DNA from 2 places in the Streptomyces sp. NPDC058534 genome. Region 1 is predicted to be linked to the other one. Evidence: riboswitches for the same ligand, from Rfam matches in the RefSeq annotation. Region 1 holds a riboswitch; the other holds the start of a gene.

Evidence for each region. A riboswitch is a leader RNA that binds a small molecule or an ion and turns the genes downstream of it on or off. The one in region 1 is predicted to bind glycine.
Region 2: linked by a shared signal. The riboswitch ahead of gcvP (aminomethyl-transferring glycine dehydrogenase) and the one ahead of gcvT (glycine cleavage system aminomethyltransferase GcvT) in region 1 are both predicted to bind glycine.

What each region holds. Positions count from the first base shown of each region.
Region 1 covers NZ_JBHXNW010000009.1:14,249-28,748, forward strand. Annotated here, with positions in the region: gene ACFWR9_RS07300 (L-serine ammonia-lyase) at 1-832, opposite strand, end outside; gene glyA (serine hydroxymethyltransferase) at 931-2,211, opposite strand; gene gcvH (glycine cleavage system protein GcvH) at 2,226-2,603, opposite strand; gene gcvT (glycine cleavage system aminomethyltransferase GcvT) at 2,714-3,847, opposite strand; glycine riboswitch at 4,008-4,102, opposite strand; gene ACFWR9_RS07320 (AAA family ATPase) at 4,281-4,949, shown strand; gene ACFWR9_RS07325 (enhanced serine sensitivity protein SseB) at 5,024-5,800, shown strand; gene ACFWR9_RS07330 (enhanced serine sensitivity protein SseB C-terminal domain-containing protein) at 6,120-6,917, shown strand; gene ACFWR9_RS07335 (ABC transporter permease) at 7,233-8,240, shown strand; gene ACFWR9_RS07340 (ABC transporter substrate-binding protein) at 8,312-10,105, shown strand; gene ACFWR9_RS07345 (ABC transporter permease) at 10,214-11,212, shown strand; gene ACFWR9_RS07350 (ABC transporter ATP-binding protein) at 11,209-12,306, shown strand; gene ACFWR9_RS07355 (ABC transporter ATP-binding protein) at 12,336-13,607, shown strand; gene ACFWR9_RS07360 (trimeric intracellular cation channel family protein) at 13,683-14,342, shown strand; gene ACFWR9_RS07365 (erythromycin esterase family protein) at 14,347-14,500, opposite strand, start outside.
Region 2 covers NZ_JBHXNW010000093.1:1,532-16,031, forward strand. Annotated here, with positions in the region: gene ACFWR9_RS37130 (mannose-1-phosphate guanyltransferase) at 1-1,967, shown strand, start outside; gene ACFWR9_RS37135 (DUF881 domain-containing protein) at 2,135-2,971, shown strand; gene ACFWR9_RS37140 (small basic family protein) at 2,968-3,300, shown strand; gene ACFWR9_RS37145 (DUF881 domain-containing protein) at 3,306-4,151, shown strand; gene ACFWR9_RS37150 (FHA domain-containing protein) at 4,213-5,172, shown strand; gene ACFWR9_RS37155 (MerR family transcriptional regulator) at 5,195-5,932, shown strand; gene ACFWR9_RS37160 (bifunctional nuclease family protein) at 6,017-6,490, shown strand; gene ACFWR9_RS37165 (MerR family transcriptional regulator) at 6,623-7,306, shown strand; partial or broken gene ACFWR9_RS37170 (DNA polymerase IV) at 7,392-8,852, shown strand; partial or broken gene ACFWR9_RS37175 (PRC-barrel domain-containing protein) at 8,783-9,145, opposite strand; glycine riboswitch at 9,283-9,378, shown strand; gene gcvP (aminomethyl-transferring glycine dehydrogenase) at 9,555-12,440, shown strand; gene ACFWR9_RS37185 (molybdopterin-binding protein) at 12,513-12,932, opposite strand; gene ACFWR9_RS37190 (DUF1707 domain-containing protein) at 13,062-13,658, shown strand; gene ACFWR9_RS37195 (DUF5999 family protein) at 13,818-14,021, opposite strand; gene ACFWR9_RS37200 (hypothetical protein) at 14,295-14,500, opposite strand, start outside.

The DNA of each region.
Region 1 (14,500 bases):
CCGCGTTCTCCTCGTTCACGGCCATCGCGTAGAGGGTGATCCACTCCATGGCCAGGGCCTTCGGGTCGCCCTCGGAACGCAGCTTGCGCGCGGTGTTCGCGGCGCGGCGGCGGACCTTCAGGCCGCCGGGGAGTATGCCCTCGCGGGACATGCCGCGGTCCACGCAGGCCCGCATCACGCGCCAGATCTCCAGCAGGCCCTCGCGGATCTCGTCCTCGTCGCGCCAGGCCCGCTCGTTCTCCAGCATCAGGGCGGAGATCGACAGGCCCGTGTCCTGCGCAAGGCGCAGCAGCTCGTCGCCGGTGCGGAAGGGGTACTTGAGCACCGTGTCGTCGAGCACTATGCGGTCCGCGCCCACCGCGTCCTCGTCGACGACGAAGCCGCCGCCGACCGAGTAGTAGGTCTTGGTCAGCACTTCGGCGCCCTGCGCGTCGTACGCCCACAGGGTCATGCCGTTGGCGTGGTAGGGGAGGGTCTCGCGGCGGTGCAGGACCATGTCGTCGTCGTAGGAGAAGGCGATCTCGTGCTCGCCGAGGAGGCGGATGCGGCCCGAGGACCTGATCGTCTCGACGCGGTCGTCGGCCGTCTCCACGTCCACCGTGCGCGGCGAGTCGCCCTCCAGGCCGAGCAGCACCGCCTTGGGCGTGCCGTGGCCGTGGCCGGTGGCGCCGAGCGAGCCGTACAGCTCGGCCCGGACGGAGGCGACGGAGTCCAGCAGCTCCTCGTTGCGCAGGCGGCTGGCGAACATGCGGGCCGCGCGCATCGGGCCGACCGTGTGCGAGCTCGACGGGCCGATGCCGATCGAGAACAGGTCAAAGACCGAGATGGCCACGGGGGTCTCCTCAGAACGGGGGTGGTGCGGAGGGTGGTGCTTCGGGGCGGGGCGCCGGACTCGCTTGTGGCGGGCACGGCGCCCCGAACACGCGGTGTCTACTTGTTGTTCAGACCCGGGTACAGCGGGTGCTTGTCGGCCAGGGTCTTCACCCGGGCCGCCAGCGCCTCCGCGTCGGCGGCCCCGAAGGGAGAGGGCGCCTTCAGCGCCTCGGCGATCACGTCCGCGACCTCGGCGAAGTCCTCGGCCGTGAAGCCGCGGGTCGCCAGGGCCGGCGTACCGATGCGCAGCCCGGAGGTCACCATCGGCGGACGCGGGTCGTTCGGGACGGCGTTGCGGTTGACCGTGATGCCGACCTCGTGGAGGCGGTCCTCGGCCTGCTGTCCGTCCAGCTCGGAGTCGCGCAGGTCCACCAGGACGAGGTGGACGTCCGTGCCGCCGGTCAGGACGGAGACACCCGCCGCCTTCGCGTCGTCCCGCACCAGGCGCTCGGCGAGGATGCGGGCGCCCTCCAGCGTACGACGCTGGCGCTCCTTGAAGTCCTCGCTCGCGGCGACCTTGAAGGAGACGGCCTTGGCGGCGACCACGTGCTCCAGCGGGCCACCCTGCTGACCGGGGAAGACGGCGGAGTTGATCTTCTTGGCCAGGTCGGCCGTGGAGAGGATCACACCGCCGCGCGGGCCGCCGAGGGTCTTGTGCGTGGTGGTCGTCACGACGTGCGCGTGCGGGACCGGGTTCGGGTGCAGGCCTGCCGCGACCAGACCGGCGAAGTGCGCCATGTCGACCATGAGGTACGCGCCGACCTCGTCCGCGACCTTGCGGAACGCGGCGAAGTCCAGCTGACGCGGGTACGCCGACCAGCCGGCGACGATCAGCTTCGGTTTGGTCTCCTTGGCGAGGCGCTCCACCTCGGCCATGTCGACCTGGCCGTCGTCGCCGACGTGGTACGGGACGACGTTGTAGAGCTTGCCGGAGAAGTTGATCTTCATGCCGTGGGTCAGGTGCCCGCCGTGGGCGAGGTTCAGACCCATGATCGTGTCGCCGGGCTTGAGCAGCGCGAACATCGCGGCGGCGTTGGCCTGGGCGCCCGAGTGCGGCTGCACGTTGGCGTGCTCGGCGCCGAAGAGCGCCTTGACCCGGTCGATGGCGATCTGCTCGACCACGTCGACGTGCTCGCAGCCGCCGTAGTAGCGGCGGCCGGGGTAGCCCTCGGCGTACTTGTTGGTCAGGACCGAGCCCTGGGCCTCCATGACCGCGACGGGCGCGAAGTTCTCGGAGGCGATCATCTCCAGGGTGGACTGCTGGCGGTCCAGCTCGGCGTCGACGGCGGCGGCGACGTCGGGGTCGAGCTCGTGCAGGGGTGTGTTCAGAAGCGACATGCGTACGTGACTCCTCAGGCGCCCGCGAATGCGGTGTACTCGTCGGCGGAGAGCAGGTCGCCCGGCTCGTCCGTGACCCGGACCTTGAACAGCCAGCCGCCCTCGAAGGGAGCGCTGTTCACCAGCGACGGGTCGTTGACGACGTCCTCGTTGATCTCGGTGACCTCACCGGAGACGGGGGAGTACAGGTCGGAGACGGACTTGGTCGACTCCAGTTCGCCGCAGGTCTCGCCCGCGGACACCGAGTCGCCGACCTCGGGAAGCTGCACGAAGACGACGTCACCGAGCGCGTTGGCCGCGTGCTCCGTGATGCCGACCGTCGAGGCGCCGTCCTCGGCGGCCGACAGCCACTCGTGCTCCTTGCTGTAGCGCAGCTGCTGGGGGTTGCTCATGGCCTGAATTCTCCTGTACGCGGGTGACTGCTGATGAATGGGGGGACTGCTGACACTGTCGTTGAGCAGCAAGGACGCGCGCGGGGACCGGTGCCCCTCGCCCTCAGTGTCTAGTTCTGGCGCTTGTAGAAGGGCAGCGCCACGACCTCGTACGGCTCGTGGCTGCCCCGGATGTCCACGCCCACACCCTCGGTCCCCGGTGCCGCGTGCGCCGCGTCGACGTACGCCATGGCGATCGGCTTGCCCAGCGTGGGGGAGGGGGCGCCGGAGGTGACCTCGCCGACCACCTCGCCGCCGGCGACGGCCTGGTATCCGGCGCGCGGGACCCGGCGGCCCTCGGCGACCAGGCCGACCAGCACGCGGGGCGGGTTCTGCTCGGCCCTGGAGGCGGCCTCGGTCAGCGCGGCGCGCCCGACGAAGTCGCCCTCCTTCTCGAACTTCACCACCCGGCCGAGCCCGGCGTCGAACGGCGTCAGCGCGGTCGTCAGCTCGTGCCCGTACAGCGGCATGCCCGCCTCCAGACGGAGCGTGTCCCGGCAGGACAGGCCGCACGGGACGAGGCCGACGCCCTCGCCCGCCCCGGTCAGCGCCTGCCACAGCTCCACGGCGTGCTCCGGCTTCACGAACAGCTCGAAGCCGTCCTCGCCGGTGTAGCCGGTGCGCGCGATCAGCGCCGGGACGCCGGCCACCGTGCCGGGCAGGCCGGCGTAGTACTTCAGACCGTCCAGGTCGGCGTCGGTGAGGCTCTTGAGGATGCCCGGGGACTCGGGGCCCTGCACGGCGAGCAGCGCGTAGGCGTCGCGGTCGTCGCGCACCTCGGCGTCGAAACCGGCCGCCCGCTCGGTCAGCGCGTCGAGCACGACCTGGGCGTTGGAGGCGTTGGCCACGACCATGTAGTGAGAAGAACCGGCCGCGGCGTCCGCCAGCCGGTAGACGATCAGGTCGTCCAGGATGCCGCCGTCCTCGCGGCAGATCATGGTGTAGCGGGCGCGGCCCGGCTTCACGCCGCCGATGTTGCCGACCAGCGCGAAGTCCAGCAGTGCGGCGGCCTGCGGCCCGGTGACGGTGATCTCACCCATGTGCGAGAGGTCGAAGAGACCGGCCCGGGTGCGCACCGCGACGTGCTCGTCACGCTCGGAGGCGTAACGCAGGGGCATGTCCCAGCCGGCGAAGTCGGTCATCGTCGCGCCCAGCGCGCGATGGGTGGCGTCGAGCGCGGTACGGCGGGTTGTGGAACTGCTCATCGGTCGGTCGTCTCCCAGGACAGGACGGCACGGGCGAGGTCGGTCCTCCCCATCTGTCATCGGAACCTGAGAGGTTCGCCACGACCACCGGAGTACGGCGATCAGGGCTTGCACCTTGGGTGGGGCAGCCGACGAGCGGCGGCCCGCTTTTCAGATGTGCCTCGCCCGCGCGGTAACGGGGGCCTGAGAGATTCAAGGGAGGGACTTGCTCCTTCGGCGCCCCGGCGTGGCCGGGGACTCTCCCGCGCGGATTCAAACGGCCGGTATGCAGTTGGCGCCGCCATCATTGCACGACCGGCCGATTCGTGGCAGACCGTGATCTGTAACCGGCTTGTGGCAGTAAGCGAACGAAAACGCGAGACCAGCGCATTACCTTCTCTTTACACTCGACGGGGATGGGAACTCGTGAACCGCCCCAGGGGAGACGATCACGGTGAACAGGACCACGGCCTACGCCACGACCTCGGGTCTCGCGCTGTCCGAGCAGCCCGCCGCCCCGGCCCCGAAGCCGTGCGCCGAGCGGCCCGCGCCCGTCGTCCGCGACCTGCGGGACAGGGACGGGCACAGCCCGCGCGCCCTGCTCTTCGCACCCCGGGACCTGGTGGTGATCACCGGCCTGCCCGGCAGCGGCAAGTCCACCCTGATGGCGCGCACCGTGCGCGGCCCGCGCATCGACTCGCAGGACACCCGCGACCGCTGGGAGCGCCGCATGCCGGGCTTCCTGCCGTACGCGCTCTACCGCCCCCTGGTCCGCATCGCGCACTACGCGGGACTGCGCAGGGCCCTGCGCTCCGGCGAGGGCGTCGTCGTGCACGACTGCGGCACCCAGTCCTGGGTGCGCGACTGGCTGACCCGGGAGGCCCGCCGCCGCGACGGCACCCTGCACCTGCTGCTGCTCGACGTCGGCGTCGACCAGGCCCTGGCCGGCCAGCGCGAGCGCGGCCGCGGCGTCTCGCGGTACGCGTTCCTGCGGCACCGCGCGGCCAACTCCCGCCTGCTGCGCGCGGTGACCGGGGGCGCCCTGCCCGCCGGCTGCACCTCGGCGATCGTCCTGGACCGGGCGGCCGCGGACACGCTCCGCCGCATCGCCTTCACCGGATGACGGACCGCGGGCCGCTGGGCCGAACGGGTTAGCCTTTCCAGCCAGGACAGCGGTACCAGGCAGGCGGTAGGCAGATGGACTTCCCCGGGTTCCCGGCACAGGCACACCCCCACCCGCACGGCGGTTGGCCCGGCAACGAGCTGGAGGAGGTGCTCTCCGCCTCCCTCGGCATACCGGGCGCCGGCGGCCGGATCGTGGAGGTGCTCGGCCGCAGCTTCCTCTGGGTCCCCCTGCCGAACGGCGGCGGCCCGCAGAGCGGCCCCCTCGACCTGCCCTCCCTGGAGATCGACGGCCAGGCCTACGTGCCGGTGTTCAGCTCCGAGGAGCAGCTCCGCCAGGTCGCCGGGGAGCAGATGGCGTACACCGTCGCCCCCGCCGCCGAGTTCGCCCGCGGTCTGCCCCCGCAGGTCGGCATCGCCGTGAACCCGGACGGCGTGGTCGGCATCCCGCTGCCGCCGCCGGCCGTGGCCGAGCTGTGCCGGGCCGGCCGCACCCAGCTGGACGGGCCCGCGTCCGGCGGCCGGGTCCGCCTCTTCGAGCCGGACTGGCAGGACGACCCGGTGGACTTCCTGGCCGCGGCCTCCGCCGAGTTCGCCGCCACCGGCGTGGTGCGCACCGCCCGCCGCTGCCTGGCCGCCGTCGAGACCGCCGACCCGACCCTGTTCGTCGGCGTCGAACTCACCCACTGGGAGGGCGACGCCCGAGCCCTCCCCCTGGAGGCCCTGACCCGAGCCCTCACCAAGTCTCCCCCGAACTGGCAGGTCAACCTGCTCCTCCTGGAAGCAGCCCAGGACCCGGTCTGCGACTGGATGCGCGAGAAGGTCCGCCCCTTCTACCAGCAGGACTTCTGATCGCCGGTGAGTGAAGCGCCCCGTCGGGGGCGCGGGGCTGTGACATGTGCGGCTCCGCCGCGTGGGCGCGACCAGCCACAACGGCGCCGCACCCGCCAACGGACAGACCCCCCGAGCTCATAGGCGCCCCCTCCCCGCGGAGCCTTAGTCTGATCGCCGCTGAGGGGCAGCCACCCCAGGGGCGCGGGGAACTGCGCGACCAGCCACAACGCACCCGCACCCGCCAACGACCCCAGCCCCCCGAGCTCATAGGCGCCCCCCACCCCGCGGAGCCTTAAGCTGTTTCCACGACCGGGAACTTCCAGAAAGGGCCACAAACGTGAGCGCCAGCGGCACCACGACCGGGCAGGTCGAGCACATGCTGCGCCAGGTGACGCCCGGGCGCTACGACGCCTACGAGGCCCTGCTGCGCGCGCTCGCCACCCCCACCTCCGGCCAGGTCTGGATGCTGCTGTGGCAGGGCCAGGCCGGCTCCCCGGACGCCCAGTACGGAAACATGGAGGTCAAGGGCTACGGCTACGCGCCGTGCGTCACCTCCGCCCAGGAGCTGTCGGCCAGCGGCTGGAACAGGTCGTACGAGGTGGTCGACGGCCTGGAGGCGGCCCGCGCCCTCTACCCGGACCACTTCGGCCTCTGGCTCAACCCGCACGCCCCCGGCGGCGGCGTCGGCGTCCCCTGGCCGGACCTGCGCCGGATCGCCTCCGGCCTGGACCGCCAGCCCGCCGGGCCGCTGCGCCTGTCCGAACCGGCCATCGAGATCCCCCAGTTCTACGCCCTGCTCACGCAGAACGCCCACCGCACCCCGGCGGTCCGCGCGCTGCGCCGCGCCTGGGTGCAGCCGACGCTGGGGGCGCCGTATCTCGCCATCGGTCTCGACGTCTACGACACCTCCCCGCCGGCCGTCGACGCGGTGCGCGCGATGATGCAGCAGTCCGTCGGCGCGGTGCCGGACGGGCTCCCGGTGTCGACGGTGGCGATGACCGACGCCCACGACCCGGTCGCCATGTGGCTGCGCGCCCACGCCCGTCCGTTCTACGACCGCGAGGCCCATGCCCCCGCCCCCGCCCAGGCGCCGGTGGGCGGGTACGGATACCCTCCGGCCGGCGGCCGGTACTGACGGTCGCCGGTCCGGCCCTCGGGGTGGCCGGTGGCGATCTTCGCGCGTAGATCAGGGCGCAAAGCGAGGCCCTGTCCCCTCTGTCCCAACTCATCCGCGTCCGACCCTCGTTACCCACTGTCCGGATAACGGAACACCTCGACCAGCATCACGGTTACGCATCCATTCACCGTCAAGTCTGGCTACAGATCGCCAAAGCGTTGAAGACTCCCGCAATAGGGGGTGGATGCTCGCCCCTTTGTACGACGGACGGATCACGCCGCTACAGCGGCAAGTGCGGGCCGGCTACCGCCGGTTGAGAGGGGTCCCTGCCAGATGACGGCACCATTGCACGAGCCGACCGCGGAAGCGGCCCCGAGTGCTGCCGAGGAAGCGGCGGTTGCCGGCGCCGAAGCCAAGGCGGTACAGGGGCGTTCCCTGGGCAGGATCGCCTGGGAGCGCCTGAAACGGGACAAGCTCGCCCTGACGGGCGGCGTCGTGGTGCTCGTCCTCATCGTGATCGCGGTGCTCGCGCCCGCGATCACCGCCCTCTACGGGCAGGATCCCAACGCCTTCAACGAGGACAAGATCGACCCGCTGTTCGGCACGCCCACGGGGTCCCTGGGCGGGATCAGCGGCGAGCACTGGCTGGGCGTCGAACCGGTCAACGGTCGCGACGTCTTCGCCCGCATCGTCCACGGCTCCCGGATCTCCCTGCTCGTCGGCTTCCTGTCCGCGATCGTCGCCGTGATCCTCGGAACCGTCCTGGGTGTGCTCGCCGGCTTCTTCGGCGGCTGGGTCGATGCCCTGATCAGCCGGGTCATGGACGGCCTGCTGGCCTTCCCCCAGCTGCTCTTCATCATCGCGCTGGTCTCGGTCATGCCGAACGAGATGCTGGGACTCAGCGGCACGGGCGTGCGCCTCTTCGTGATGATCCTCGTCATCGGCTTCTTCGGCTGGCCCTACATCGGGCGCGTGGTGCGTGGCCAGACGCTCTCCATGCGTGAACGGGAGTACGTGGAGGCGGCCCGGTCCCTGGGGGCCGGACGCTTCTACATCCTGTTCAAGGAACTGCTGCCCAACCTGGTGGCCCCGATCATCGTGTACACGACGATGATGATCCCCACCAACATCCTCACCGAGGCGGCACTCAGCTTCCTGGGCGTGGGCGTCAAGCCGCCCACGTCGTCCTGGGGGCAGATGCTCTCGAGCGCGATCGACTACTACCAGTCGGATCCCATGTACATGGTGATCCCCGGTGTGGCGATCTTCATCACCGTTCTTGCCTTCAACCTCTTCGGTGACGGCGTACGCGATGCGCTGGACCCGAAGGGCTCCCGCTGACCTGCCGTACCGGCAAGCGAACCCGTGGCACCTGCACGGGGTCTCTCATCTAATCCGGAGGATCCGAGATCGTGACTACCCAACGCACCTCAGGGCGGCGCAAGCAGGCTTTGGCCGCTGCCGCAGTGGTCGCCGCGCTGCTGACCACGGCGGCGTGCGGCGGCGGTGACAGCGACGGCGGGGGATCGAAGAACGGCGCGGCCGGCTTCGACGCCGCGAACAACAAGGTCGCCCAGGCCGACCTCGCCAAGAAGGGCGGCGAGCTGAAGTTCGCCAGCACGCAGGACGCCGACTCGTGGGACACCACCCGCGGCTACTACGGCTTCATGTGGAACTTCTCCCGCTACTACTCCCGCCAGCTCGTCACGAACACCCCCGCCCCGGGTGAGAAGGGCGCGGGCGTCACCCCCGACCTCGCCACCGACGTGGCCAAGGTCTCGGACGACGGCAAGACCTACACGTACACCCTGCGTGACGGCGTCACCTGGGAGGACGGCAAGCCGATCACCTCCAAGGACATCAAGTACGGCATCGAGCGCGTCTGGGCGCAGGACGTGCTGTCCGGCGGTCCGACGTACCTCAAGGAGGTGCTCGACCCGGAGGGCAAGTACGAGGGTCCGTACAAGGACAAGTCCGCGGACAAGCTGGGTCTGAAGGCGATCGAGACCCCGGACGACAAGACCATCGTCTTCAAGCTGCCGCAGGCCAACTCGGACTTCGAGGAGATGCTCGCGCTGACCTCGGCGTCCCCGGTCCGCCAGGACAAGGACACCAAGTCCAAGTACGGTCTGAAGCCGTTCTCCTCGGGCCCGTACAAGTTCGAGTCCTACAACCCGGGCAAGGACCTCACCCTGGTCCGCAACACCGAGTGGAAGCAGGACTCGGACCCGGTCCGCAAGGCGTACCCGGACAAGATCACGATCAAGTTCTTCAGTAACGCCAACGAGCTGGACGCGCGTCTGATCGCCGGTGACTACGACCTGGACCTGGCCCAGACCGGTCTGTCGCCGCAGGGCCGCAGCACCGCCCTGAAGAAGCACAAGGCCAACGTGGACAACCCGGTCTCCGGGTACATCCGCTACGCGGTGTTCCCGCAGAGCGTGAAGCCCTTCGACAACATCCACTGCCGCAAGGCCGTGCTCTACGGGGCCGACCACGTGTCGCTCCAGACCGCGCGCGGCGGCCCGCAGGCCGGTGGCGACATCGGCACCAACATGCTGCCGCCGTCCGTGCCGGGCTCCGAGGGTCAGAAGTACGACCCGTACGAGATGGCCGGTGCCAACAAGAAGGGCAACGTCGCCAAGGCCAAGGAGGAGCTGAAGGCCTGCGGTAAGCCCAACGGCTTCAAGACCACCATCGCGGTCCGCAACAACAAGCCGGTCGAGGTGGCCACCGCCGAGTCCCTCCAGGCGTCGCTGAAGAAGGTCGGCATCACCGTCGGCATCGACCAGTACGACGGCTCGCAGACCGCCGGCATCATCGGTAGCCCCACCAACGTGAAGAAGAAGGGCTACGGCATCATCATCATGGGCTGGGGCCCGGACTTCCCGTCGGTCCAGGGCTACGGTCTCCCGCTGTGGAACAGCGACTACATCCTCGAGAGCGGCAACAACAACTACGCGCTCATCAAGGACAAGGAGATCGACGGCCTGTTCGACAAGTACGTCACCACGCTGGACGACGCCGGCAAGGCGGACATCGCCAAGCAGATCAACCACAAGGTGATGGAGGGCGGCTACTACCTGCCCTTCGTCTTCGAGAAGTTCCTCAACTGGCGCGGCAGCCGGCTGGCGAACGTCTACACCTCCGACGGCTACAGCGGGATGTACGACTTCGTCAACCTCGGCCTGAAGTCCTCGAAGTAACCGGTACACCCGCCGTACGGCACGAAAGGCAGGTGAAGGCCGGCGCGGCGTGACCGCGGGCCGCCGGACGACCTCCGGCGGCCCGCGATCCGCGGCGGGCCGTAAGCTGTGCTCGCTTACCTCATCAGGCGGCTGTTCGCCGCCGCAGTGATGCTCGTGGTCATCATCCTGGTGGTCTTCGGCATCTTCTTCCTCGTCCCCAAGTGGGCGGGCGTCGACATCGCCACGAGCTTCGTGGGCAAGCAGGCCGACCCGGCCTCCGTCGAGGCGGTGCGGCAGAAGCTGGGTCTGGGCGACCCGGTCTTCGTCCAGGCCTGGGAGTTCTTCAAGGGCATCTTCGCGGGCCGGACCTACTCGGGCGGCGGGGACGTCACCCAGTGCTCCGCCCCGTGCTTCGGCTACTCCTTCCGCAGCGAACAGGCCGTGTGGCCGGTGCTGACCGAGCGATTCCCGGTGACCCTGGCTCTCGCGCTCGGTGCGGCCGTGCTGTGGCTGATCTTCGGTCTCGCGGCGGGCGTGCTCTCCGCGCTCAAGCGGGGCACCCTGTGGGACCGCGGTGCGATGGTCGTCGCGCTCGCGGGTGTCTCCCTCCCCATCTACTTCACCGGTCTGCTCAGCCTCGCGATCTTCTCCCACAGCCTGGGCTGGATCAACGCGGAGTTCGTCCCGCTGGACGAAAGCCTCTCCGGCTGGTTCGGCGGCATGATCCTGCCCTGGGTCACCCTGGCCTTCCTGTACGCCGCGATGTACGCCCGGATCACCCGGGCCACCATGATGGAGATCCTCGGCGAGGACTACATCCGCACGGCGCGGGCCAAGGGCCTCAAGGAGCAGGTCGTCATCCGCAAGCACGCGATGCGGTCCACGCTGACGCCGCTGCTGACCATGCTCGGCATGGACCTCGGCGCCCTCATGGGCGGCGCGATCCTGACCGAGACCACGTTCAGCCTCCCCGGCCTCGGCCAGAAGGTGCTGGACGCGATCCAGAACCAGGACCTGCCATTTATCCTGGGCGTCGTCCTGATCACTTCTCTCGCGGTGCTGATCGCCAACCTCGTCGTGGACGTCCTGTACGCCGTGATCGACCCCCGAGTGAGGCTCGCATGACCGACCTCAGCAAGAGCGGAGCAGCCGTGGGCGAGCCCACCGGCACCTCGCCCGCGCCGAGCGCCTTCCTGGAAGTACGCGACCTCAAGGTGCACTTCCCGACCGACGACGGCCTGGTCAAGTCCGTCGACGGGCTCTCCTTCCAGCTGGAGAAGGGCAAGACCCTCGGCATCGTGGGCGAGTCCGGCTCCGGCAAGTCGGTGACCTCGCTCGGCATCATGGGCCTGCACACCGCCGGCCAGTACGGCAAGCGCAAGGCACGGATATCCGGCGAGATCTGGCTGGACGGCACCGAGCTGCTCTCCGCCGACCCGGACCACGTGCGCAAGCTGCGCGGCCGTGAGATGGCGATGATCTTCCAGGACCCGCTGTCCGCGCTGCACCCGTACTACACGATCGGGCAGCAGATCGTGGAGGCGTACCGCATCCACCACGACGTGGACAAGAAGACCGCCAAGCGCCGCGCCGTGGAGATGCTCGACCGGGTCGGCATCCCGCAGCCGGACAAGCGGGTGGACAGCTACCCGCACGAGTTCTCCGGCGGTATGCGCCAGCGCGCGATGATCGCGATGTCGCTGGTCAACAACCCCGAACTGCTCATCGCGGACGAGCCGACCACCGCCCTGGACGTGACCGTCCAGGCGCAGATCCTCGACCTGATCCGGGACCTGCAGAAGGAGTTCGGCTCCGCGGTCATCATCATCACCCACGACCTGGGCGTCGTCGCCGAACTGGCCGACGACCTCCTGGTGATGTACGGCGGCCGGTGCGTCGAGCGGGGCCCGGCGGAGAAGGTGTTCTACGAGCCCCGGCACCCCTACACCTGGGGCCTGCTCGGCTCGATGCCGCGGCTCGACCGCGACCAGCAGGAACGCCTCATCCCGGTCAAGGGGTCCCCGCCCTCCCTCATCAACCTCCCGTCCGGCTGCGCCTTCAACCCGCGCTGCCCGTACGCGGACGTGCCGGGGGACGACGTCACCCGCACGGTCCGCCCGGAGCTGACCGAGGTCGGCGGCAAGCACTGGGCCGCCTGCCACATGTCGCAGGAGCAGCGGGAGCGTATCTGGACCGAAGAGATTGCGCCGAAGCTGTGAGTGACAAAGCGAAGGCAGAGGACACAGCGGTGACCATCCCCGCACAGACCAGCGGCACCACCCTCACCAAGGACGCCGCCCCCGGCGAGACCCTGCTGAAGGTCACCGGGCTGCAGAAGCACTTCCCGATCAGGAAGGGCCTGCTCCAGCGCCAGGTCGGCGCCGTCCGCGCCGTCGACGGCATCGACTTCGAGGTCCGCTCCGGCGAAACCCTCGGCGTCGTGGGCGAGTCGGGCTGCGGCAAGTCGACCATGGGCCGGCTGATCACCCGGCTGCTCGAACCGACCGCGGGCAAGGTCGAGTTCCAGGGCAAGGACATCACCCACCTCGGGGTCGGCGGGATGCGTCCGCTCCGCCGCGACGTGCAGATGATCTTCCAGGACCCGTACTCCTCGCTGAACCCGCGCCACACCATCGGCACGATCGTCAGCGCCCCCTTCAAGCTCCAGGGTGTCGAGCCCGAGGGCGGGGTCAAGAAGGAGGTGCAGCGGCTGCTGTCGGTGGTCGGTCTCAACCCCGAGCACTACAACCGCTACCCGCACGAGTTCTCCGGCGGCCAGCGCCAGCGCATCGGCATCGCCCGCGCGCTCGCGCTCAACCCGCAGCTGGTCGTGGCCGACGAGCCGGTGTCCGCGCTGGACGTGTCGATCCAGGCGCAGGTCGTCAACCTGCTCGACGACCTGCAGACCGAGCTGGGCCTGACGTACGTGATCATCGCGCACGACCTGTCCGTCGTCCGGCACGTCTCGGACCGGATCGCGGTGATGTACCTCGGCAAGATCATGGAGCTGGCCGACCGCGACCTGCTCTACAAGACGCCGATGCACCCGTACACCAAGGCCCTGATGTCGGCGGTGCCGATCCCGGACCCGGCGCGCCGCGGTCTCAAGAGCGAGCGCATCCTGCTCAAGGGCGACGTGCCCTCGCCGATCGCGCCGCCGAGCGGCTGCCGCTTCCACACCCGGTGCTGGAAGGCGACGCAGGTCTGCACCACCACCGAGCCGCCGCTCAAGGAGCTGCGGCCTGGCCAGCAGGTGGCCTGCCACCACCCGGAGAACTTCGAGGACCAGGCCCCGCAGGACGTCGTCCTGCTCACGGCCGCCAAGGAGGCCGCGGAGCTGGTGTCGGAGGACGCCCTGGCGGAGTCGGCGGCGACCTCGGCGGCCGTGGCCGCGGAGGTCGAGGCGATCGCCGAGGCGGACGACGAGGCGGCCACCCCGGCCACCACTGAGGCCACTGAGGCCACTGAGGCCACTGAGGCCACCGAGGCCGACGAGGAGCCTCCCGCCAAGGAGAAGTGACCCGTCCGCCGACGAGCCCCCGCCCTCATGCGTGATGCGTGAGGCGGGGGCTCGTCGGCAGGTGAGAATGGCCGGGTGTACGAGGAACTCTTCAGCCCCACCGTCCAGCACACGCTCGAACTGATCGGCATCTTCGTCTTCGCCATCTCCGGCGCGCTGCTGGCCGTGCGCAAGAACTTCGACGTGTTCGGCATCGCCGTCCTCGCCGAGGTCACCGCACTGGGCGGCGGGCTGTTCCGGGACCTGGTCATCGGGGCGGTGCCGCCCGCGGCGTTCACGGACCTCGGGTACTTCATCACCCCGCTGCTCGCCACGGTGCTGGTCTTCTTCCTCCACCCCCACGTGGAGCGCCTCCAGACCGGCGTGAACATCTTCGACGCGGCCGGGCTCGGCCTGTTCTGCGTCGCCGGCACCACCAAGGCGTACGACTACGGGCTCGGCCTGACCGCCTCCGCCTGTCTGGGCCTGGCCACCGCGGTCGGCGGCGGCGTCCTGCGCGACGTACTCGCCAACGAGGTGCCCTCCCTCCTGCGCTGGGACCGCGATCTGTACGCCGTCCCGGCGATCGTCGGCTCCACGATGGTCGCCCTGTGCATCCGCTACGAGGCCCTCACCCCGTTCACCATTGCACTCGCGGTCATCACGGCCTTCGTCCTGCGGCTGCTCGCCCTGCGCTTCCACTGGCGGGCTCCCCGCGCCTGGAACCGGCGGTCGACGGTGATGGAGGGGGAGTGAGCCGTCAGGGCCTGTCCGGCATGTCCCTGTCCGGCATGTCCTTGATGAAGACGACGCCGTCGATCGTCTCCAGGTGGGCGGGGTCGAGCGGGGCGTAGCCGAACCAGGGCGACACCCGGGGCGCGGGCCGCGTGTCGCCGAGGGCGGACGCCAGCCGT
Region 2 (14,500 bases), on a different contig from region 1:
AGCCCGAGGTCTTCGACTACGTCGACCCCGATGTGCCCGTGGACTGGTCCGGCGACGTCTTCCCGCAGCTGATGAAGGAAGGCAAGCCCGTCTACGGCTACGTCGCCGAGGGCTACTGGGAGGACGTCGGCACCCACGAAAGCTACGTGAAGGCCCAGGCCGACGTTCTGGAACGCAAGGTGGACGTCGACATCGACGGCTTCGAGATCTCTCCGGGCGTATGGGTGGCCGAAGGCGCCGAGGTGCATGCCGACGCCGTGCTCCGGGGGCCCCTGTACATCGGCGACTACGCCAAGGTCGAGGCCGGCGCCGAAATCCGGGAACACACGGTCGTCGGCTCCAACGTCGTCGTCAAGAGCGGCGCCTTTCTCCACAAGGCCGTGGTGGCCGACAACGTGTACGTCGGCCCGCAGAGCAATCTGCGGGGCTGTGTGGTCGGCAAGAACACCGACATCATGCGTGCCGCGCGGATCGAGGACGGCGCGGTCATCGGCGACGAATGCCTGGTTGGTGAAGAATCGATCATCCAGGGCAATGTGCGGGTCTACCCGTTCAAGACCATCGAGGCCGGAGCCTTCGTCAACACCTCGGTCATCTGGGAGTCCCGGGGCCAGGCGCATCTGTTCGGAGCGCGTGGAGTGTCCGGCATCCTGAACGTGGAGATCACGCCGGAACTGGCGGTACGGCTGGCCGGCGCCTACGCGACCACCCTCAAGAAGGGCTCCACCGTCACCACCGCCCGTGACCACTCCCGTGGTGCCCGTGCGCTGAAGCGGGCGGTGATCTCCGCGCTGCAGGCCAGCGCCATCGACGTACGCGACCTGGAGAACGTACCGCTGCCCGTGGCACGGCAGCAGACCGCGCGGGGCAGTGCCGGCGGGATCATGATCCGGACCACCCTCGGGGTGCCGGACTCCGTCGACATCATGTTCTTCGACGGCCAGGGCGCCGACCTGTCGCAGGGCAGCCAGCGGAAGCTCGACCGGGTGTTCGCGCGGCAGGAGTACCGGCGCGCGTTCCCCGGCGAGATCGGGGACCTGCACTTCCCGTCCAGTGTGTTCGACTCGTATACCGGATCGCTGCTGCGGAACGTCGACATCACGGGGATCGCGGACTCCGGCCTCAAGGTGGTCGTCGACGCCTCCAACGGCAGCGCGGGGCTGGTGCTGCCCAGTCTGCTCGGCAAGCTCGGTGTCGACTCGCTGACCATCAACCCCGGACTCGACGAGTCCAGGCCGACCGAGACCGGCGATGTGCGGCGGTCGGGGCTGGTGCGGCTCGGGGAGATCGTGGCGTCCTCGAGGGCGGCCTTCGGGGTGCGGTTCGACCCGGTCGGTGAGCGGCTGTCGCTCGTCGACGAGAAGGGCCGCATCATCGAGGACGACCGGGCGCTGCTGGTGCTGCTCGACCTGATCGCGGCCGAGCGGCGCAGCGGACGGGTCGCCCTGCCTGTGACGACCACCAGGATCGCCGAGCAGGTCGCCGCTTACCACGGCACCCAGGTGGAGTGGACGACCACCTCTCCGGACGACCTCACGCGGGTCGGAGGCGAGGAAGGGGCCATCTTCGGCGGCGACGGCAAGGGCGGCTTCATCGTCCCCGAGTTCAGCAGTGTCTACGACGGTACGGCGGCGTTCGTGCGGTTGATCGGGCTCGTCGCGCGGACGCAGCTCACGCTGAGCCAGATCGACGCGCGGATCCCGCGGGCGCACGTCCTCAAGCGCGATCTGGCGACTCCGTGGGCCGTCAAGGGTCTTGTGATGCGGCGCGTCGTCGAGGCCGCCGGGGACCGCTCGGTCGACACGACCGACGGGGTGCGCGTGGTGGAGACCGACGGGCGCTGGGTGATGGTGCTCCCCGACCCGGCGGAGGCGGTGACCCATCTGTGGGCCGAGGGTCCCGACGACGCCTCCGCGCAGGCGCTGCTCGACGAGTGGGCCGCGGTGGTGGACAGCGCCGGCCGGTAGAGCACACCGCACGCGTGCGTGCCGGACAAGTGTCCCCAAGGGGGCCTGTCCGGCACGCCGGTGGGGCCGTTCGGAGGTAGCGGCGGCGGCGTGCGACGATGTGCGGCATGCCGCAGCAACCCCCCGCTCGGAGCACATCCACGCGGCCCGCGCGCCCGGACGCGTCCATGTCCTTGCTCACCAACGTCATGGACCACAGCCTCGACGACGGCTACGCCGAGGCGGCCGCGCGGAAGAAGGCCGAGGGCGGCGGCGGTATGCCGAAGACCCTGCGGGCCAAGCTCGGACTGGCCGCGGGCCTGGTGCTGGCGGCCCTGGTCGTCACGGTCGGCGCGGCACAGGCACGGGTCGCCGCCCCCGTGGTCGCCAAGGAGCGCGAGGAGCTGATCGACCGCATAGAGGGGGAGACCTCGGCGGCCGACAAGCTGGAGAAGAGCGTCGACGAGCTGCGCGACGAGGTGGGCGCGCGGCAGCGCGAGGCGCTGGACAAGAGCGGCGCCGGCGACCGCGCCGACCTGGTGGGCATTCTGTCGGGCGCGGTCGAGGTGCACGGACCGGGCGTGAAGCTCGTGGTGAACGACGCCAAGGACGTGGGCACGGGCGGTGACGGGCAGCCGCGCGGCACATCCGGGTTCTCCGACACCGGCCGGGTCCGGGACCGGGACATGCAGCGCGTGGTCAACGGGCTGTGGGAGTCGGGCGCCGAGGCGATCTCCATCAACGGACAGCGACTGACGGCACTGTCGGCGATCAGGGCCGCCGGTGACGCGATACTGGTCGACAACAGGCCGCTGGTGCCGCCGTACACGGTGCTCGCGGTGGGGGACGGCGAGCGGCTGAGCACCACCTTCCAGGACAGCGCCGACGGGCTGTACCTGCATGCCCTTCAGGAGAACTACGGCATCCGGACGGCCATCTCCGTGGCGGACGACCTACGGCTGCCGGCCGCACCGAGTGTGATCGTACGTACAGCACAGCCGATAACCGAGAAGGGCACATCGTGATCGCCGTACTGGGCCTCGTCGTGGGAGTCGTGGCCGGACTGTTGGTCCGGCCCGAGGTGCCGGCGGCCGTGGAGCCCTATCTGCCGATCGCCGTCGTGGCGGCGCTGGACGCCGTCTTCGGTGGTCTGCGGGCCATGCTCGACGGCATCTTCGACGACAAGGTCTTCGTGGTGTCGTTCCTTTCGAACGTGGTCGTGGCCGCGCTGATCGTGTTCCTGGGCGACAAGCTGGGCGTCGGCGCCCAGCTGTCCACCGGTGTCGTGGTCGTCCTCGGCATCCGGATCTTCTCCAACGCCGCGGCGATCCGACGCCACGTCTTCCGGGCGTGAGGCCGATGAGCGACCGCGACGAGCAGTCCGCGAACCGGCTGCGCAAGGAACTGCCCGACGAGGCCCCGCCGCCGCAGGCCGCCCCCGCCGCCGACACTCCCGAGGAGCCCCAGCCGGTGCAGGGCGGGCCGGGCGGCCGGGAGCGGCTGCTCAAGGGCCTGTGGCCGCCACGCCTGACCAGGGCCCAACTCATCGTCGCCCTGCTCCTGTTCGGGCTCGGTTTCGGCCTCGCGGTCCAGGTGGCGTCGAACAGCGAGAGCAACGGCGCGCTGCGCGGAGCCCGGCAGGAGGATCTGGTCCGCATCCTCGATGAACTGGACGACCGTACTCAGCGTCTTGAAGACGAGAAACAGGGCCTCGAGAAGCAGCGCGACGAGCTGGAGAACAGCTCCGACCAGGCAGAGGAGGCCCGCAAGCAGACGCTGGAGAAGGAGCGGCAACTGGGCGTCCTCGCGGGCACCGTGGCCGCGCAGGGGCCCGGCATCACGGTGACGATCCAGGACACGAAGGGAGCGGTCGAGGCCGACATGCTGCTCGACGCGATCCAGGAGCTGCGTGCGGCGGGCGCGGAGGCGATCGAGGTGAACGGTGTGAGGGTCGTCGCCGGCACCTACCTCGCGGACTCCGACAAGTCCGTGAGCGTGGACGGGAACAAGATCAACGCGCCCTATCGTTTCCAGGTCATCGGCAAGCCGCAGGACCTCGAACCGGCTCTCAACATTCCTGGAGGCGTGGTGCAGACTCTGGAAAAGGAACAGGCCACCGTTACTGTTGAGCGGTCGAGCAAGATCGTCGTGGACGCCTTGCGAGCGGCGGAGCGGCCTGACTACGCTCGGTCGTCCTCCCAGTGAACCGGCGGTGCATGGGGGACGTCCGGCGAGGGCATGAGGTTGCGGGGGGTCGGCACACCGATTGGGTGGTGCGTGGTGGAAACTGTCTGGTGGAGACGGACGTTGTGAAGATGTCCGGGTCGGTCAGTACGGTCAGTCAGGGTTCGTCCTGCCCCACGGGCGGGTCTGTTTCGGTCAAGGGGAATCGCCCGTGAAGTTGTTTGCGAAGTTGTTCGGCAAGAGCGCGCGAGAGGGCAGCGACAATGCGACCGCTCGCCATCGCGCCCAGCCCGACGCGGAGGGCCGACGCCCGATGTTCCGGGACCAGGTGGGTGGTCCGGGCGGTGACATTTCCGGTGGTCAGGGCGCGCCGTCTGTTGACCCTGCACAGTCCGGCGGCATAGGTTTCGGGCAACCGTCAACCTCAGGTACGGGTGGAGGGTTTACCTCTGATCCGTACGCGTCGAACGCCCCGGCGGGGCAGCCGCGGCAGGAGGATCCGTCCATGTCGGCCCTGGTGTGTACGAGGTGCGGTAACCGCAACGCGGAGAACAGCCGCTTCTGCTCCAACTGCGGCGCGCCGCTGCGTGCCGGCGCGGTTCCGGAGCGTGCCTCCGAGACGACCTCCACGATCTCCATCTCCGGCCTGGAGGCGTACGACGCCGAGGTCACCGGTCAGACCGCGGTCCCGGCGCTCTCGCCCGAGGCGCAGGCGGCCGTGGACGCGCTGCCGCTCGGCTCCGCGCTCCTGGTCGTGCGCCGTGGTCCGAACTCGGGCAGCCGCTTCCTGCTGGACGGCGAGCTGACCACCGCCGGGCGTCACCCGCAGAGCGACATCTTCCTGGACGACGTGACGGTCTCGCGCCGGCACGTGGAGTTCCGCCGCAGTTCGGACGGTTCCTTCACGGTCGCCGACGTGGGCAGTCTGAACGGCACGTACGTCAACCGGGAGCGCATCGACCAGGTCGCCCTGTCGAACGGTGACGAGGTGCAGATCGGCAAGTACCGGCTGGTGTTCTACGCGAGCCAGCGGGGTTACTGACCCGAACCTCCAGGGAAGGTCCATGCTGCATACACCGAGCGGCGGTGCCGGTCACGGCGCCGCCGCCACGGACAGTGGGCTGATGAGCATCGGCACGGTGCTGAACGTGCTGCGTGACGAGTTCCCCGACATCAGCATCTCCAAGATCCGCTTCCTGGAGTCCGAGGGCCTCGTCGAGCCGCGGCGGACCCCGGCCGGGTACCGCAAGTTCAGCGCACACGACGTCGAGCGTCTGGGCCGGGTGCTGCGGATGCAGCGGGACCACTATCTGCCGCTCAAGGTGATCCGCGAGCATCTGGACGCCGTGGAGCGCGGTGAGGCGGTTTCGCTGCCCACGGTCGGCCGGCAGCGGGACGGGGAGGCCGCACCGGAACCCGTCGAGAGCCCGACCGTCGCCCGGATCGGACGGGACGAGCTGCTCGCCGCGGCCGGGATCGACGACCAGGAGCTGAAGGAGTGGGAGTCCTACGGGCTCCTCGCCCCCCTGCCCGACGGGGCGTACGACGCCGAGGCGGTCACCGTGGCGTCGCTGGTGACGCAGCTCGGGCGCTTCGGGATCGAGCCGCGGCACCTGCGGGTGATGAAGGCCGCCGCCGACCGGGACGCCGGGCTCGTGGACCAGGTGGTCGCCCCGCTGAAACGACACCGCAACCCCCAGACCAGGGCACACGCGGAAGCACGTACCAAGGAGCTGGCGGGCCTCGCGGTGCAGCTGCACGCGGCGCTGGTACAGACCGCGCTCGGCGTGCGGCTTCCGTGAAACACGCCTGTTCGGAGCCCCGGATCGCCCAGCCGATCCCGGCCCGACTACCCAAACGTCCCGGGCACGGCCTAGGGTTGCTGTGTGAACGAGCTCGATGTCGTAGGTGTCCGGGTCGAGATGCCCTCCAACCAACCGATCGTGCTGCTGCGCGAGGTGGGAGGCGACCGCTACCTTCCCATCTGGATCGGACCGGGTGAGGCGACGGCGATCGCCTTCGCCCAGCAGGGCATGGCTCCGGCACGGCCGCTGACCCACGACCTGTTCAAGGATGTGCTGGAAGCCGTCGGCCAAGAGCTCACCGAGGTACGCATCACCGACCTGCGCGACGGGGTGTTCTACGCCGAGCTGGTCTTCGCCAGCGGCGTCGAGGTCAGTGCCAGGCCCTCCGACGCCATAGCGCTGGCCCTGCGCACCGGAACGCCGATCTACGGCAGCGACACGGTCCTCGACGACGCCGGCATCGCGATCCCGGACGAGCAGGAGGACGAGGTGGAGAAGTTCCGCGAGTTCCTCGACCAGATCTCGCCGGAGGACTTCGGGACGAGCAACCAGTAGGGTTTCCCCGAAACAGGGCACGCGAAACCACTCGTAGGGTGATTATCACTCGGCGTGCCGAGTGTGGCGATCGTTGACGCACCCTTGGTGACTGCCTACCTTCGAGGAGGCAGGTCAAGGACGGAGGTCGGCGTGAGAATCAGCGGCGACGGTACGGCTGGGGGTGGCCCCGGGCACGGTCTCGGGGTGAGTGGTCCGTACCCTCCCCAGGGCTCTCGGCTCCGCACGGGCGGGGGGTACGCCCAACAGGCCGGCGCGCCCGATTCCGCTCCGCAGCGGCCGGCCGCCGTGCCGACCAGCGGAGGGGCGGCGTCCATGACGTCCGAGCAGATCGGCTACCGCGGGCCGACGGCCTGTGCGGCCGCCGGCATCACCTACCGGCAGCTCGACTACTGGGCCCGTACGGGGCTCGTGGAGCCCAGTGTGCGTCCGGCGCACGGCTCCGGGACGCAGCGCCTGTACAGCTTCCGCGACGTGGTCGTGCTGAAGATCGTCAAACGCTTCCTCGACACCGGGGTGTCCCTCCAGAACATCCGGACCGCCGTCCAGCACCTGCGGGAGCGCGGCTTCCGTGACCTGGAGCGGATGACGTTGATGAGCGACGGTGCCACGGTCCACGAGTGCACCTCGCCCGACGAGGTGCACGCCCTGCTCCAGGGCGGCCAGGGCATCTTCGGGATCGCCGTCGGCGTGGTGTGGCGGGACGTGGAGAGCGCGCTGTCCCAGCTGCACGGAGAACGGATCGACACGGGGGAGACCCTGGTCGGGCCCAATCCGGCGGACGAGCTGGCGCGACGCCGCAACAGGGCGGTCTGAGCGGCGCGCCGGTCCGCCCGGCGCGCGCGGCGCGGACCGGCCGGTGGCGGCCGCATTGTCAGTGGCGTAGGGCAGCATCGGAGATGTGAGAACCGCGCCCACGATCCTGCATCTCGACATGGATGCCTTCTTCGCCTCGGTGGAGCAGGCGTCCAAGCCGAGTCTGCGCGGGAAGGCCGTGGTGGTGGGCGGCCTGGGGCCGCGAGGCGTGGTCGCCACCTGCTCGTACGAGGCGCGGGTCTTCGGCGTCCACTCGGCGATGCCCATGGGCCAGGCCAGGCGGCTCGCGCCCAACGCCGCGTATCTCGTCCCGCGCTTCGAGCTGTACCGGTCGATCAGCGAGCAGGTGATGCGGCTGCTCAGGGAGTTGTCGCCGCTGGTGGAGCCGCTGAGCCTGGACGAGGCGTTCGTGGACCTGGAGGCCGGCGGGACGGCCTGGGACGCGGCGTCGGCACGGCTGACCGGGACGAAGCTGCGCACCGACATCCGCGCCGTCACCGGCCTCACCGGATCGGTGGGACTGGCCGCCTCCAAGATGCTGGCCAAGATCGCCTCAGAGGAGGCCAAGCCCGACGGGCTGGTCCTGATCCCGCCGGGGACGGAGCGGGCCATGCTGGAGCCCATGTCCGTGCGGACCCTGCCCGGCGTGGGCCCGGCGACGGGCGACCACCTGCGCCGGGCCGGCATCACCACGGTCGGGGAGCTGGCCGAGGCGGGCGAGGACGAGCTGGTACGGCTGGTGGGCAAGGCGCACGGACACGGCCTGTACGCCATGGCCCTGGCGCTCGACGAGCGGCCCGTGGTGGCCGAGCGGGAGACCAAGTCCGTGTCGGTCGAGGACACCTACGACGTGGACATCCACGACCGGGTGCGGGTCGGTGTGGAGGTGGGCCGGCTGGCCGACCGTTGCGTGCGCCGGCTGCGCGCGTCGGGGCTGTCCGGGCGGACCATCGTGCTCAAGGTGCGCAGGTACGACTTCTCGACGTTGACGCGCTCCGAGACGCTGCGCGGGCCCACGGACGACCCGGGGGTGGTGCGGGAGGCCGCCGCCCGGCTGCTGGACTCGGTGGACACCACGGGCGGTGTGCGGCTGCTCGGGGTCGGCGTCAGCGGCCTGGCCGACTACACGCAGGAGGACCTGTTCGCGCAGGCGGCGGGGGGCGGGGCCGAGGAACCGGCCGAGGAGCCCGCGGCCGAGCCGGACGCGGAGCACCGCCCGGCACCCGCGGAGCGCCGCTGGCCGTCGGGGCACGACGTGCGGCACGCGCGGTTCGGGCACGGCTGGGTGCAGGGCAGCGGGCTGGGGCGGGTCACCGTGCGCTTCGAGACGCCGTACTCGCCGACCGGGCGGGTACGGACCTTTCCGATGGACGACCCGGAGCTGACGCCGGCGGATCCGCTGCCGCTGGTTCCGTCCGACTCGCGAAGACCCGGCGAAGGCCCTGCCAGACCGGTGGCCGGCTAGCCGTCCTCGTTGCCCTTGCCCGCCAGCCTGCCGAAGTCGTGGTCGGGCAGCGGGGGAGCGGGGGCCACGTCGAGACCGTAGTGGTGGTACAGCTGGAGTTCCTGTTCCGGCGAGAGGTGGCGGCCGACGCCGAAGTCCGGTGCCTCCTTGATCAGGGCCCGGTCGAAGGGCACGCGCAGGGCTCCCTCGACCAGCTCGCTGGGCTCCAGGGGTACGAAGGCGTCCCTGCTGAAAAGGCCGGTGCGGATGGCCGCCCATTCGGGCACGCCGGTGGCATCGTCCAGATACACCTCGTCCACGGTGCCGATTCTGGTGCCGTCGCGGTCGAACGCCTTGCGGCCTATCAGGTTCCGCGGGTCGATGTCAGTACGCACGGGCCCTCCACTTGGTCGCACTGGGGTCGCACACCAGCCGCCGAATCATCAGTAAGTACTACAAAAAACTACATATGGCCGGTCGGCCACTCGAAGGTCCGTGCGGCGGGCTCGCTGGTACGCTGGCAAACGGCTGCTGACCCCGCGCGGGAGAGTCCTCCGGACACCATCGGAGGCGCCGAAGGAGCAAATCCTCCCCGGAATCTCTCAGGCTCACGTACCGCACGGACGAGGTCACTCTGGAAAGCAGAGCGGGTGTCGACGGCGTCCGCTCTCACCGACGGTGAAAGCCGGGAAGCCTTCGGGGCGCCCCGGTGAAGCTCTCAGGTTGAGATGACAGAGGGGGAGGCCGTCCGGGTACCCGCGCCGTGGTGCCCCTCGAAGGTCGTCAGACCAGGAGGCCTCCGCAATGACCGCCCACCGCATTCCGCTCACCGAACTCGAACAGGCAGCGCCGTTCGAGCAGCGCCACATCGGCCCCGACCACGAGGCCCGGGCCAAGATGCTCGCGCAGGTCGGTTACGGTTCGCTCGACGAGCTGACGGCCGCCGCGGTGCCGGATGTGATCAAGAACGCCGACGCGCTGGACCTGCCCGGCGCCCGCTCCGAGTCCGAGGTACTGGCCGAACTGCGCTCGCTGGCCGACCGCAACCAGGTCCTCGACTCCATGATCGGCCTCGGCTACTACGGCACCTTCACCCCGCCGGTCATCCTGCGCAACGTCATGGAGAACCCCTCCTGGTACACCGCGTACACGCCGTATCAGCCCGAGATCTCCCAGGGCCGCCTGGAAGCCCTGCTCAACTTCCAGACCATGGTCGCCGAGCTGACCGGCCTGCCCACCTCCGGTGCCTCGCTGCTCGACGAGGGCACCGCCGCCGCCGAGGCGATGGCGCTGTCCCGGCGCATGGGCAAGAACAAGAAGGGCCTCTTCCTGGTCGACGCGGACGTGCTGCCGCAGACCGTCGCCGTGATCCGGACCCGCGCCGAGCCGACCGGCGTCGAGGTCGTCGTCGCCGACCTGAGCGAGGGCATCCCCGCCGAGGTGGCCGAGCGGGAGATCAACGGCGTCCTGATCCAGTACCCGGGCGCCTCCGGTGCCGTCCGCGACCTCAAGCCCGTCATCGACCGGGCGCACGAGCTCGGCGCGCTCGTCACCGTCGCCGCCGACCTGCTCGCCCTCACCCTGCTCACCTCGCCCGGTGAGCTGGGCGCGGACATCGCCGTCGGCACCACCCAGCGCTTCGGTGTGCCCATGGGCTTCGGCGGGCCGCACGCCGGCTACATGGCCGTGCACGAGAAGTTCGCGCGCAGCCTGCCCGGCCGCCTCGTCGGCGTCTCCGTGGACGCGGACGGCAACAAGGCCTACCGCCTCGCCCTGCAGACCCGCGAGCAGCACATCCGCCGCGAGAAGGCCACCAGCAACATCTGCACCGCGCAGGTGCTGCTCGCCGTCATGGCCGGCATGTACGCCGTCTACCACGGCCCGGAGGGGCTGCGGGCCATCGCGCGCCGCACGCACCGCTACGCCTCGGTCATCGCCGCCGGTCTCGCCGCCGGCGGGGTCGAGATCGTGCACGGCGCCTACTTCGACACGGTTACCGCGCGGGTGCCCGGCCGGGCCGCCGAGGTCGTCCACGCCGCCCGTGACAACGGCGTCAACCTGCGCCTCGTCGATGCCGACCACGTCTCCTTCGCCTGCGACGAGACCACGACCCGCGCCCAGGCCGGCGGGGTGTGGCACGCCTTCGGCGTGGACGGCGACGTCGAGGCGCTGGACGCGGAGACCGAGGAGACGCTGCCCGAGGCGCTGCAGCGCACCGACGAATTCCTGACCCACCCCGTCTTCCACCAGTACCGTTCCGAGACCGCGATGCTGCGCTACCTGCGCCGCCTGGCCGACCGGGACTACGCGCTGGACCGCGGCATGATCCCGCTGGGCTCCTGCACCATGAAGCTCAACGCCACCACCGAGATGGAGCCGGTCACCTGGTCCGAGTTCGGTGCGCTGCACCCCTTCGCGCCCGCCGAGCAGGCGCAGGGCTACCTGACCCTCATCCGCGAGCTGGAGGAGCGGCTCGCCGAGGTCACCGGGTACGACAAGGTCTCGCTCCAGCCCAACGCCGGGTCGCAGGGCGAGTTCGCGGGCCTGCTCGCCGTACGCGGATACCACCGGGCCAACGGCGACGAGCAGCGCACGGTCTGCCTCATCCCGTCCTCCGCGCACGGCACCAACGCCGCCAGCGCGGTGATGGCCGGCATGAAGGTCGTCGTCGTCAGGACCGCCGAGGACGGCGAGATCGACATCGAGGACCTGCGCGCCAAGATCGAGCAGCACCGTGACCAGCTCGCCGTGCTGATGATCACGTACCCGTCCACGCACGGTGTCTTCGAGGAGCACGTCGCCGACATCTGCGGCCGGGTGCACGACGCCGGCGGTCAGGTCTACGTGGACGGCGCCAACCTCAACGCCCTGGTCGGCCTCGCCAAGCCCGGCCACTTCGGCGGCGACGTCTCCCACCTGAACCTGCACAAGACGTTCTGCATCCCGCACGGCGGCGGCGGTCCCGGCGTCGGCCCGGTGGCCGTACGGTCGCATCTGGCGCCGTACCTTCCCAACCACCCGATGCAGCCCGCGGCCGGCCCGCAGACGGGCGTCGGACCGATCTCGGCGGCGCCTTGGGGCTCGGCCGGCATCCTGCCGATCTCCTGGTCGTACGTGCGGCTTATGGGCGGCGAGGGCCTCAAGCACGCCACGCAGGTGGCCGTGCTGTCCGCCAACTACATCGCCAAGCGGCTGGAGCCGCACTTCCCGGTGCTGTACACCGGCCCCGGCGGGCTGGTCGCGCACGAGTGCATCATCGACCTGCGTCCGCTGACCAAGGCGACCGGCGTGAGCGTCGACGACGTCGCCAAGCGGCTGATCGACTACGGTTTCCACGCGCCGACGATGTCGTTCCCGGTGGCCGGCACGCTGATGATCGAGCCGACCGAGTCCGAGGACCTGGCCGAGCTGGACCGGTTCTGCGAGGCGATGATCGCCATCCGCGCGGAGATCGAGAAGGTCGGCTCCGGCATCTGGCCCGCCGACGACAACCCGCTGGGGAGCGCCCCGCACACCGCCGCGGCCCTGGGCGGCGCGTGGGACCACGCGTACACGCGCGAGGAGGCCGTCTTCCCGGCCGGGGTGTCCGCCGCCGACAAGTACTGGCCGCCGGTGCGCCGCGTCGACCAGGCCTTCGGTGACCGGAACCTCGTCTGCTCCTGCCCGCCGCTGGACGCCTACGAGGACTGATCCCCTAGTACGCCCAGTACGACGAGAGGCTCCGTGCCGGCCCATCGGGTCGGTACGGAGCCTCTTGTCGTGTCACGTGGTCGCGAGCGACACCTCCGTCGACTTGATCAGCGCGATGACGGGAGCGCCGACGGACAGGCCCAGGTCTTCGGCGGCCTCCTTGGTGACGACGGCGGTCAGCGCGGCGCCCTCGACGGCGATCCCGACGGACGTCATCGCGCCGCCGGTGGTGAGCGCGGTGATGGTGCCGGGCAGCCTGTTGCGGATCGACAGGCCCTCGACGCGCCCGGTGGCCAGCGCGACCTCCGTGGACTTCACGAGGGCCCGGACGGCGGTCCCGGCGGCGAGCGCCAGGTCCTCGGCCGCGTCCCGCGTGATCGCCGAAGTGAGGTCCTGGCCGCCCAAGAGGCGGACCTTGACCGTCGCCATGGCCTCGCCCGGGGTGACGGCGGTGACGGTGCCGGGGAGTTGGTTGCGGATGCTCAGGCTCATGGGCGCACCGTAGCCCTGAGGTGGGGGCTGTGCCGGGTGCCTCGAGCGTTGGGTATGACGCGATATAGCGCTAGTATGTCGCGTGGCGGGGTGCGTACGGGATGCCCCCGGGGAGATCGGGGTGGAGCGATGTCGGTACAGCCCTCAGCGGGAGGTGGAACGCTCGCGTTCCGGGCTTCGCACGCGGACCGTGACAGTGCCGTGGACGTGCTGAGCGCCGCCGCGGGCGACGGCATGCTGACCGCCGAGGAGTTGGACGAGCGGGTCGGGGCGGCACTCTCCGCACGCACGCTGGGCGAGCTGGCCGCGCTGACGGCCGACCTGCCGGTGGCGCGGGACGGACAGTTGTTGGCCGAGGCCAAGGACGTCGTCCGTATCGAGCAGGAGGGGGCGTCCACTCGGAGGGGTGAGGGCTGGGTGGTGCCGCGGCGGATGGAGATCCGGTCGGACTGGGGAGAGGTGACGCTCGACCTCGCCCGAGCGGTGATCACCCACGGCACCCTCCACATCGACCTGGCCCTGCGCGGTGGCACGCTGAAGCTCGTGACGCGGCCCGGCATCGTGGTGGACACCGACTCACTGGTCGCGAGCTACGCCAAGGTGAAGGTGGCTCGGACGGCCGACGCCGGGACCCCCGTGACCCTGCGGGTGCAGATAGCGGGAGAGGTCAGCTTCGGGCAGGTCGTGGTGCGCGCGCCGCGTCGGCGGTTCGGACGGAAGGCGTAGCCGGAGGCGCCGGGAAGGGGGAGCCCATGACCGCGTCGGCACAGCGGACTACGCGGAGTGATCAGCCCTGGACGCACGTCGGGGCCGGTTCACAGCCGTGGCTGCGGGCCGGCCCCATGATTCGCCGGCCGGAGTGACCTCACCCCGGTCGGCGGGTGCTCAGGCGGCGGCGATCAGACCCGCGCCGACAGGGCGGTGCGGGGCGATGATCTGGCCGTCCGGCAGAAGCTCACCGGTGTCCTCGAAGAGGACGACGCCGTTGCACAGCAGGCTCCAGCCCTGCTCCGGGTGGTGCGCCACGAGGCGGGCGGATTCCCGGTCGGCGGAGTCGGCTGACGGGCACGGTGGCTGGTGCTGACACATGAGTGGGGTCTCTCGGTCTGTGGTGATGGATGAGTTCGCTGTCTTGTCTGTCCCGCGGCGTGAAGCGTTGTTCATGGCCGCCCCCCGTATGTTTAAGTCGGTCCGAACCCAGTGTTGCCCCACGGGCGTCGATCCGCAGGTATTTCGCAGCACCGCTTCTCACAGGTCGATGACGCATCACCCGCGCGGACGGTTCAGCTCAACTGGACTGTCACTTCGGGTGGTTCGGCATGGCCGAATGAGGCTAGTCCGCGCGGGTGGGTGCGAGGCGGGTCAGGCGGGCGAGCTGAGCAGCCCCGTCGGCGTGACCCGGTGCGTGAGGACCGGCAGCAGCTCGGCGACCCGGTGCGGACGGTGGGCCGCGATGCCCGGAGGCGCGGGAGCCAGCGGTACCAGCAGGTCGGTGGCCGCGGGGTGGCCGGCGGCGGCGTCCGCGGCGCAGTCGCCGTGCAGCCACAGCGTGAGCATGTACAGCTCGG